2 regions of the Ideonella sp. P3_A4 genome follow, and region 1 is predicted to be linked to the other one. Evidence: predicted binding sites of a transcription regulator. Region 1 holds the regulator's gene; the other holds the start of a gene.
The links. The regulator FliA, encoded in region 1, starts transcription of late flagellar genes. The targets are predictions, from matches to a motif close to CTAAAGTTTNNNNNNNNNNNGCCGNTA.
Positions count from the first base shown of each region.

Region 2: a site for FliA is predicted at 2,100-2,126, ahead of fliD (flagellar filament capping protein FliD). Genes of this name have one in related genera too.

Region 1 covers NZ_JBFUGE010000097.1:8,380-14,914, reverse strand. Annotated here, with positions in the region: gene flhF (flagellar biosynthesis protein FlhF) at 1-750, shown strand, start outside; gene AC1DYI_RS11795 (P-loop NTPase family protein) at 771-1,568, shown strand; gene AC1DYI_RS11790 (RNA polymerase sigma factor FliA) at 1,598-2,335, shown strand; gene AC1DYI_RS11785 (S8 family serine peptidase) at 2,683-4,164, shown strand; gene AC1DYI_RS11780 (LysR family transcriptional regulator) at 4,283-5,182, opposite strand; gene AC1DYI_RS11775 (Bug family tripartite tricarboxylate transporter substrate binding protein) at 5,282-6,250, shown strand; gene AC1DYI_RS11770 (RraA family protein) at 6,299-6,535, shown strand, end outside.
Region 2 covers NZ_JBFUGE010000298.1:1,485-6,174, forward strand. Annotated here, with positions in the region: gene AC1DYI_RS21910 (flagellin domain-containing protein) at 1-814, shown strand, start outside; gene AC1DYI_RS21915 (flagellin domain-containing protein) at 1,170-2,018, shown strand; gene fliD (flagellar filament capping protein FliD) at 2,153-3,571, shown strand; gene fliS (flagellar export chaperone FliS) at 3,774-4,205, shown strand; gene AC1DYI_RS21930 (flagellar protein FliT) at 4,243-4,542, shown strand; gene AC1DYI_RS21935 (flagellar brake protein) at 4,556-4,690, shown strand, end outside.

The DNA of each region.
Region 1 (6,535 bases):
GTCTGGGCCGCGGGTGTGCTGGAGCGCAACCTGCACGCCGGCGATGTCGAACCCGCACTCGAAGAGCAAGGCGGCGTGTTCGCGCTGATCGGCTCCACCGGTGTCGGCAAGACCACCACCACCGCCAAGCTGGCCGCCGCCTTCGCCACGCAATACGGTGCCGCCAACCTGGGCCTGATCACGCTGGACGCCTACCGCGTCGGCGCCCACGAACAACTGCGCGCCTATGGCCGCATCCTCGGCGTGCCGGTCCACACCGCCCACGACCGCGCCTCGCTCGAAGACCTGCTCGAACTGCTGTCGGGCAAGAAGATGGTCCTGATCGACACCGCCGGCATGGCCCAGCGCGACAGCCGCACCCGCGAGCTGCTGGACATGCTGAGCCACCGCTCGATCCAGCGCCTGCTGGTGGTCGACGCGTCGGCCCAGGGCGAGACGATCGACGAGGTGATTACCAACTGGCGCGCCGCCCAATGCAAGGGCGTGGTGCTGAGCAAGATCGACGAAGCCGTCAAGCTGGCCCCGGCGCTGGACTCGCTGATCCGCCACAAGCTGAAGGTGCTGGGCGTGGCCAACGGCCAGCGCGTGCCTGAAGACTGGCACCGCCTGTCACCCAACGCCCTGGTGCAACGCGCGCTGCGTGCCCCGACCAGCCCGACCTGGAAGCTCGAAGCCGACGACGTGCAGCTGGTGTTCGCCACCGCCACCCGTGGCGGTCGCTCGGCCGGCGGCTCCTCGCTGCACATCTGAACGCACTGGACGACACCCCCATGCGCTCGCTGCCCTACCCCAACGAAGACGAAGCCTCCGGCCCGGTTGACCAGGCTGAAGGCCTGCGCCGGCTGTTCGCTTCCGGCCGCCGCCAGCGCCTGGTGCCGATTGCCTTCAACGCCCACGTGGACTGCACCCCGATCCTGCTCGAGCGGCTGGCCGGCGCCTTCACCGAGCTGGGCGCGCACGCCCTGGTGATTGACGCCGCCGACAGCGCCCCGCGTGCCAACGCGATGGCCGAGATCGACATCGCCGCAGCGATCGAATCGCTGGGCCCGAACATGTCATACCTGGCTGCCCGGGGCCTGCCGTTGCGCCATGTCAACAGCCGCGGCTCATGCGAAGCCTGGCTCAACGCAGTCGAGACGGCCGCGCCGCAGGCCGATGTGCTGCTGCTGCACGCCAACCCGCGTGACCTGGTCCGCCTGCTCGGCCGGCGCGAAGTGCGCACCGTGCTGACCACCACGCTCGACCCGGCCAGCCTGACCGACGCCTACACCTCGATGAAGCTGCTGTCGCAGCGCAGCGGGCTGATGACTTTTGACCTGCTGACCGGCATGGCCGGCGCGCCCAAGGCCGCGCAACGCATTGCCGAGCGCCTGGCCGAAACGGCCGACAGCTTCCTCGGCGCTGTGGTGCGCGAAGCCGTGTGGCTCGACAAGCGCGACCCGCTGACCTCGCTCGCCACGCCGGCCCTCGCCCGCCTGGCCGCGAACCAATTGCTCGACCCCGAAACGCCGGACACCGGTTTCGGCGTGGCCCCGCTCGGCGCGGGTCACGACTTGCACGCTTACTGACCCGAACACGTTCCTCTCGGAGACCGCCCATGTACACCGCCACCGGCCGCCTCGACGCTAGCGCGATGCAAAGCCTCGACGCCAATGCGATGTTGAAGCAGTACAGCCCGCTGGTGCGCCGCCTCGCGCACCAGATGATCGCCAAACTGCCGGCCAACGTGGAGATCGACGACCTGATCCAGGTCGGCATGATCGGCCTGCACGACGCGATGGGCCGCTTCGACACCGAGCAGGGTGTGCAGTTCGAAACCTTCGCCACCCAGCGCATCCGCGGCGCGATGCTCGACGAGCTGCGCGGCAGCGACTGGATGAGCCGCGGCAACCGCCGCCAGCAGCGCGAAATCGAAACCGCCGTGCACAAGCTGGAACAGACGTTCGGCCGCGCCCCGGCGGAGAGCGAGATCGCCAAGGAAATGGGCGTCACGCTGACCGAGTACCAAGACACGCTGACCAAGGTGCGCGGCACCCAGCTGGTCTACCTGGAAGACATGTCGGGTGACGAAGGCGGCGACGAGTTCCTCGACCGCCACGTGGCCAACGAAGACGGCAACCCGCTGGCCCAGCTGCAAGACCACCGCATGCGCGAAGCGCTGGTCGAAGCAATCAAGAAGCTGCCCGAGCGTGAGCAGTACGTGATGAGCATGTACTACGAGCACGACATGAATTTGAAAGAAATCGCCGCCGTGCTGGGCGTGACCGAATCGCGTGTGTGCCAGCTGCACAGCCAATCGATCGCCCGCCTGCGGGTGAAGCTGCGCGAGTGGTGAGATAGCGCGGCTAAGTTCAGGGTCTCAGTCAGCAACGCCTCCTTCGGGAGGCGTTGGTGTTTCTGGGTCGTGCCCACCCTTTGACCTGTGGCTACGACCTGCTCAAGCCACGGTCTCGCTGACCGCCCGTGTCGCCATGACCGATGCGCTAGCCGGCCATGTCGTGCCACTGGGGAGAGTACCCCCCATGGACGTGGGGGGCGCGATGTTCAACATGAATCAGCGAGGGGGCCTGTTCGCACCAATGCCGAGCGCAGAATCGCTCGCTTGCATCGGCGCAAGGGCGCCGCCATCCCAGCGCCCAACTTTGAGGAGCATTCGAGGTCATGAGCAAATCGAACGTCAGATTGCACCGCCTTTCCCTGGTCGCCCTGGCCATTGCCAGCGGTGCGGCGTGGGGTGGGCAGATCAATGGCGATCTCGCCGCGGCAGCACGTCGCGACGGGCGGGCCGAGGCACTGATCGTGCTCAAGGACCAGAAGACGCCAGCAGTGGCGCCGCTCGCACAGGGTGCCGACTACAAGGCCAAGCGCCGCGCGCTGGTCAATGCGCTGGTCGACCGTGCCGATGCCCAGCAAGGCGGCCTGCGTGCCTGGATGGATTCGCGCGGCATCGAATACCAGGCGTTCTGGATCGCCAACGTCGTCTACGCCAAGCTCTCGGCGGCCGACATGGCGGCGCTGGCCGCTCGCGATGAAGTCAGCCGCATCGAGCCGAACCCGTCCATCAAGGTGCAGTTGCCGCAGCGCGATGCCAGCCGGACGGAAGCCCCGACAGGCGTCGAGTCGATCGCCTGGGGCGTCGACAAGATCAAGGCACCTCAGGTCTGGGCCGCCGGTGTCACGGGCGCAGGCGTGACCATCGCCGGCGAAGACACCGGCTACCGCTGGGATCACTCGGCGCTGAAGTCGCAATACCGCGGCTGGAACGGCAGCACCGCCGACCACAACTACAACTGGCACGACGCCATCCACACCGCCAACAGCAGCTGCCCGGCGAACTCGCCGCAGCCTTGTGACGACCACGGCCATGGCACCCACACCGCCGGCACCTTCGCCGGCGACGACCACGCCACCCACCAGGTCGGCGTCGCGCCCGGCGCGAAGTGGATCGGCTGCCGCAACATGAACGCCGGCAACGGCACGCCGGCCACCTACATCGAGTGCATGCAGTGGATGCTGGCACCGACCGATCTGCAGAACAAGAACCCCGATCCGGACAAGGCACCGGACATCATCAGCAACTCCTGGGGTTGCACCGATGGTGAAGGCTGCACGGTCGGCACCGAAATCAAGGCAGCGGTCAACAACCTCGTCAAGGGCGGCATCCTGTTCGTCGCCGCGGCCGCCAACGACGGCCCGAACTGCAGCACGATCACCGACCCGCCGGCCATCTATCAGCTGTCGTTCACGATCGGCGCAACCGACAGCGCCGACAAGCTGGCAGGCTTCTCGAGCCGCGGCCCGGTGAACAACGTGAAGGGTGTCAAGCCCGACGTCTCCGCTCCTGGCGTCAACGTCTTCTCGGCCTACCCGCCGAACACCTACACGACCATGAGCGGCACCAGCATGGCCACGCCGCACGTTGCCGGCGCCGCAGCCCTGCTGATGTCGGCCGTGCCCTCGTTGAAGGGCAACCCGGCCGCTGTCGAGAAGCTGTTCCGCAAGACGGCGCAGCGTGACGGCGTGACCGACCCGGTGAACCAGACCTGCGGCGGCACCTCGCCCACGACGTGGCCCAACAACATGATCGGCTACGGCCGCATCGACGTGTTCGCGGCCTACCAGAAGGCCATCTCCAGCCCGCTGGACCTGTTGAACGACGACTGACGAGGACGGGCCGTGCCGCCTGCAAACCAGGCGGCACGAGTTCTTCCGCTCGAACACAACGCCTCCTTCGGGAGGCGTTGGTGTTTGTGGGGTATTCGGTCGCTCCGCCCGTCACTCTCTATCCCGCCATCTCCTTGCTGCCGACTTCAGCCAGCAACGCGATGAGGCGCGTGGTGGCGGGCAACAGGTAGCTGCTCGCGCGGTAGGTGGCCACCAGTCTTCGGCGCATGGTGGTCTCCTTCAATCGCACTTCTCGCAACGGGTACCGGTCACCGGCCGCCTCGAGATGCCGGCGTGAGATGAAGCTCAACAGCCCGGTTTCGGCGATCAATGCCGGCAAGGTCAGAAGCATGGTGCTCTCGATCTGCACCACGGGCCGCGGCAGGCGCTTCCTGTCGAACGTGTGATCGAGCCAGTCGCGCGTCGGCGCCCCAGGCGGCTGAAGCACCCACCGGTGGTCGACCAGGTCGCGTAGCGCTGCCGTTCCTTGCAGCGTCGCATGGGTCGCGCTGGCCGCCACCACGATGTGGTCCTCGGCCAGACGCTGCGACACGAAGGCGTCGTCATCGGTGGTCTCGGTGCCCACCATCAGATCGAGGTCGCCGTTGCGCAGCATGGGCTTGAGCGTGTCGACGAGACCCACCACCGTCTTGATCGTCACTTGCGGGGCCTCGACGATCAGCTGCCTCGCCGCCAATGGCAACAGGAACTGCGACGCAGTCGGCACGATGCCGAGGCGGATGTGGCCCGACAGCCCGCGGCCGATGTCGCCGATTTCGCGCCTGGCGTCTTCGGCGTCGAAGCGCATGCGCCGGGCCCACTTGAGCAGCACCTTGCCGGCCGGCGTGAGGCGAATGCCACGGCCGGCCTTTTCGAGCAGCGGTGCGCCGCACGACTGCTCCAGCCGGCGAACGCAGCTGGTCAACGCCGGCTGCGTTCGGTGCAGCTTTTCGGTGGCGCGGCCAATGTGTTCCAGCTCGGCAATGGTCTCGAAGTAACGCAGGTCTCGCAAGTCCATTGCAAAAGCTCCATCAATGAATAAAAAGAAACTTTTGATTGGACTGTATCTATCGGCAAGCCAATACTCCAGCCCATGGTTCAAGTGATGGAGACAAGCATGAACGTGATGCGAACGACTCTGGCCGCCGTGGCAGCAAGCCTCTTCAGCGCCGCGGCGCTGGCCCAAGCCTGGCCCGCCAAAGCCATCCGCGTGGTGGTTCCGTTCCCGCCCGGTGGCGGCACCGACATCATTGCCCGCGAGGTGACGCAGAAGGTGTCCAGCAGCACCGGCTGGACCTTCGTGATCGACAACAAGCCCGGCGCCGGCGGCAACCTGGGCGTGGACGCGGTGGCCAAGTCGCCAGCCGACGGCTACACCCTCGTGCTTGGACAGACCAGCAACCTGGCGATCAACCCGACGCTCTACGCCAAGCTGCCCTACAACCCGGTGAAGGACCTGACGCCGATCGGCCTGATGGCCACCGCGCCGCTGGTCATCGTGGTACCGGCCGCGTCGCCACTCAAGACCTTGGCCGACGTGGTGACCGCGGCGAAGGCCAAGCCTGGCGAGTTGAACTTCGCGTCGCCCGGCAACGGCACCGTGGCGCATCTGACCGGCGAGCAATTCCAGAAGACCGCCGGCATCACGATTCAGCACGTCCCCTACAAGGGCGCGAACCAGGCGCTGACCGACGTGATCAGCGGTCAGGTGCAGCTCTACGTCTCTTCCGTGCCCTCGGTGCTGCAGCAGATCCGAAGCGGCAAGCTGCGCCCGGTGGCAGTGACCTCCGCCAAACGGGTGGACGATCTGCCGCAGACACCCACGGTCGGTGAAAGTGGCTACAAGGGCTTCGACGCCGTGACGTGGTTCGGCTTCCTGGCGCCCGCCGGGACACCGAAGGAGATCGTCGCCAGGCTGAACGCCGAATTCAACAAGGCCTTGCAGCAGCCCGACCTGCGCAAGCGCCTGGGCGAAGAAGGTGCAGACCCGATGGGCGGCACGCCGGAGCAGTTCGCCGAACTGATCCGCGAAGACATGGCGCGCTGGGGCAAGACCGTCAAGGAGTCGGGCGTCCGCCTCGACTGAAGCCGCCTCGCTCCAGTCCGCCGTCCCTCACCTTTCCTGGAGATTCAGATGAGTCAAGCTGCTGCATTGCCCGACGTGATTCGCGACATCAACCGTGTCGGCGCCGACATCGTCGACCAGGCCGCCCAATACCCTTCGTCGATCCTGGCCGACGTGGCCGGTCGCCGCGGCGCGCTCAGTGGCCGCATCGCCCCGCTGGCGCCCAGCATGCGCTTTGCCGGCCCGGCCATCACGGTGGAGGTGCGCCCTGGCGACAACCTGATGATCCACGCCGCGATGGCCATC
Region 2 (4,690 bases), on a different contig from region 1:
GCTCAACGCCCAGCGCAACCTGTCGGCCTCGCAATCCTCGCTGTCGACCTCGATGCAGCGCCTGTCTTCGGGCCTGCGTATCAACTCGGCCAAGGACGACGCCGCCGGCCTGGCGATCGCCGAGCGCATGAACGCCCAAGTGCGTGGCATGAACGTCGCGATCCGCAACGCCAACGACGGCATCTCGCTGGCGCAGACCGCTGAAGGCGCGCTGAGCAAGGTCGGCGACGCTCTGCAGCGTATGCGTGAACTGGCGGTTCAATCGCGTAACGCGACGAACTCCAGCTCGGACAAGGATTCGCTGAACAAGGAATTCGGCCAGCTGCAGTCGGAAATCACCCGCGTGCTGGGCGGCACCAGCTTCAACGGCAAGAAGGTGCTGGGCTCCGACGCGACGACGATGACCTTCCAAATCGGCGCCAACACGACCGCCGACGACACCGTGCAGCTGACGTCCGAGAACATGACCGCCAACAGCGACATCACCGCGGTGACGGGCTCGACGGCCGTGATCGATGCGACCGCCACCTCGGGCGACATCGCGACGGTGATCGACAACATCGACACCGCGATCGACACGATCAACGACCAGCGCGCCACCTTCGGCGCCACGCAAGGCCGCTTCGACGCGATCATCGCCAACCTGCAGCAGGCGGTGGAAGCCCAGAGCGCAGCCCGCAGCCGGATCATGGACGCGGACTTCGCCTCTGAAACGGCGAACATGAGCCGAGCGCAGATCCTGCAGCAGGCCGGCAGCGCGATGGTCGCGCAGGCCAACCAGCTGCCCCAGCAGGTCCTGAGCCTGCTGCGCTAAGGTCCTCAAGCGCAGAGCGCAACCCGCGGCCCACCGGCCGCGTGAGCAAAACCTCACGAAGCCCCCGCCGGCCACCCGCCGACGGGGGCTTCGCCTTTTGACGGGTCGGAAATGGCGGTTTTCCAGGCTTCATTTCCCGGCATTACGACCACCCAAGCCTCTTCAGAATCCATTCCATCGCTCCAATGCAAATCGGGGCGTGGTCCGACAAGCACTGRCGAGACCGGAGGCGCCGAAAGCGCCTCTTGTTCGACGGTGAGGGTGCCGGGCTTTATGGAAGGGGCGGTTGTTCGCCGCTTCTTCTGGATAGCCGGCCTTCTCGCCGGGCGCGGTCGAGTTTCAACGAGGTGCTCACATGCCACAGACCATCAACACCAACATTGCGTCGCTCAACGCGCAACGCAACCTGAATTCTTCGCAGTCGGCGCTGTCGACGGCCATGCAGCGCCTGTCCTCAGGCATGCGTGTCAACTCAGCCAAGGACGACGCCGCGGGCCTCGCGATCGCCGAACGCATGAACGCCCAAGTGCGTGGCATGAACGTCGCGATCCGCAATGCCAACGACGGCATCTCGCTGGCGCAGACCGCTGAAGGCGCGCTGAGCAAGGTCGGCGACGCCCTGCAGCGGATGCGCGAACTGGCGATCCAGGCTCGCAACGCGACCAACTCGAGCTCCGACAAGGACTCGCTGAACAAGGAATTCACCGAGCTGCAGTCGGAAATCAGCCGAGTGCTCGGCGGCACGACTTTCAACGGCCAGCGCATCCTGGGCGCGGACGCGACGACGCTGACCTTCCAGATCGGCGCCAACACTGGCCCGGACGACATCATCGACATCACCACCGAGAACCTGACCACCGCGACCGACATCGCGGCGATCACGGCCACCTCGGCGGCGATCGACGCAGCGGCCACGGTCGGCGACATCGCGACGGTGATCGACAACATCGACCTGGCGATCGACAACGTCAACAACACCCGGGCGACCTTCGGCGCCACGCAAAGCCGGTTCGACGCGATCATCTCGAACCTGCAGCAGTCGGTCGAGAACCAGGCGGCGGCCCGAAGCCGGATCATGGATGCGGACTTCGCGGCTGAAACCGCGGCGATGAGCCGAGCGCAGATCCTGCAACAGGCCGGCACCGCGATGGTGGCTCAGGCCAACCAGCTGCCGCAGCAGGTGATGCGTCTGCTGCAAGGCTGATCCCGGATCACTTTTGGCTTCTGATGCGCGCCGCCGGGATGCCTGAGCGGCGCGTTTTCATTCCCGGGAACGGAAAAGGGTCTTAAGTTCCCGCCCAGACGGCCGAAGACCACGACAGGAATCCAAGGACCACCATGCCCACCATCAGCTCCCTCGGGGTCGGCAGCGGCCTGCAGTCGGAAAGCATCATCTCGGCGCTGATGAGCGTCGAGCGCAAGCCCGTCGAACTGCTCACCGCCGAAACTGCCAGCATCAAGACCCAGTTGTCGTCGGTGGGCAAGCTGCAAAGCCTGGTCTCCGCGATGAGCGACAAGGCTGGCGCGATCAGCTCGCTCACACTGTGGGGCCAGACCACGGCCACCTCCAGCGACGGCACCATCGTCAGTGGCAGCACGACCACCGGCGCGTCGCCAGGCCGCTACTCGGTCACCGTGTCGCAGCTGGCGTCGAGCCAGACCGTCACGACCGCCACCGCGCTGCCCAGTTCGTCCAGTGAGCTGGGCGACGGCAGTTTGCAGATCGAGCTCGGCACCTGGAACGGCACGACGTTCACCGGACGGGGATCCCCCAAGACCATCACCATCGGCTCGGACGACACCAGCCTGTCCGACATCCGCGACAAGATCAACAGCGCCGGCGCCGGCGTGACGGCCACGATCGTCAACGACGCGAACGGCGCCCGCCTGTCGATCCGCTCCGACGCCACTGGCGCCGAGAACGGCTTCAAGATCACCGCCACCGAAAACGTCGACGACAACGACGCCGCCACCGGCTTGTCGGTGCTGGGCTATGACGCTGCCGTGGTCGGCACCCCGATGGCGCTGAACCAGGCCGCGGGCAATGCCAAGGCCAAGGTCAACGGCATCGACGTCGAATCGAAGACCAATACCCTCACCGGCGTATCGGACAACCTGACCCTGACGCTGACCAAGGAAACCGCGACCCCGGTCGAAGTGGTCGTGGCCAACGACAACGAGGCGGTGAAGACCGCGATCGGCGAGTTCGTCACCGCGTTCAACGAGCTGGCGGCCTACATCAAGGACCAGACCAAATACAACGCCGCGACCAAGACCGGCGGCCCGCTGCAGGGCGACCGTACGACGATCGGCCTGCAATGGCAGTTGCGCGGCGTGATCAACCAGGGCAGCAGCGCCTCCAGCGCCTGGAGCCGCCTGTCCGAGATCGGCATCACGATGAAGGAAGACGGCTCGCTGACCACGGCGACCTCCAAGCTGGACGATGCGCTGGCCAACCCGGAAGAGCTGCGCAAGCTGCTGTCCACCGACGGTGCCAACAGTGGCGCATCGGGCTTCATGGACCGTTTCAAGGACCTGGGCAAGGCCGTGCTGGGCGAAGACGGCAGCCTGGAAACGCTGCAAACCAGCCTGGAGTCGCACGTCAAGCGCAATGACGACCGGCAAGACCAGATGGAAGACCGGTTGACCCATACCGAGGCGCGTTTCCGCGCCCAGTACGAGGCGCTGGACACCTCGATGGCCAAGCTGAACGCCTTGTCGTCTTACGTGACGCAGCAGCTGGCGGCGCTGGGCTGACCCGCCGCCTGGTTCAMGCCTGAAGCAAGCGCCCTGCGGGGCGCTTTTTTCATTTGGATGTCAAGCAAATAGGCCCGGTTTTCTTGAGCCGATGAGTGGCGGAAAACCCCGTCCAGTTCGATGGCTTGGCCGGCCTCAAGCTGGGTGAAATGTGGGCCGATAAGCAAAGGGACGGTCACACAGATTTACCACCCAAGACACCATGTACAGCCCGCAACTTGCTTCGCCCTTCGGCCGCTCCGGCGGCATGAACAACGCCTACCGCCAGGTGGGTGTGGAGACCAGTGTCGAGGACGCATCGCCCCACAAGCTGATCAGCCTGCTGTTCGACGGCTACATGGAGTCGATCACCCAGGCCCGCGGCGCGATGCGCAACGGCGAGATCGAAAAGAAGGGCAAGGCCATCGGCCGCGCCGCGCGCATCGTCGAGGAAGGCCTGAAGGCCAGCCTGAACGTGGCCGAAGGCGGCCCGCTGGCGCGTGACCTGAATGCGCTGTACGCCTACCTGGCCCAGCGCCTGACGCTGGCCAATGTGCGCAACGACGAGGCCCTGCTGGACGAATGCGTCAGCCTCATGGAGCCGCTGCGCCAAGCCTGGCGCGAGATCGGCGGCCAGATCGCCAATTCAAACTGATTTCCTTCAATCGCTGTCATCGCCGAGAGTCGCCACCATGAGCCACACTTTGCTGAACTATTACGAAGCCATCGAGCGCGCCAGCGCTGACATGCTGGAAGCCGCCCGCACCGGCAATTGGGACGAGGTCGTCAAACTGGAAGGGGCCTGCGCCGTGCTGATTTCACAACTCAAGCATGCGGCGAAGGAAAAGAACCTGCAGGCCGAAGAATCGAAGACGAAGTCGCGCATCATGCAGCGTATCTTGCTGAACGACGCCGAGATCCGCCACCTGGCCGAGCCCTGGCTCGAGGACCTGGACAAGCTGATGCACGGCAAAACCAAGACTCTGCACTGAGCCCTCGCGCGCCATGTACTCCGACACCCAACCCGCCACGCTGGACGCTCTGGGGCAACCCGGGGCGGTTGAATCCTTCCGCGTCGGCGATCCGGTGGAGGTGAAGTCGCTGCTGAAGTCCTTGATGGACCGTGGCGTGACGATCAAC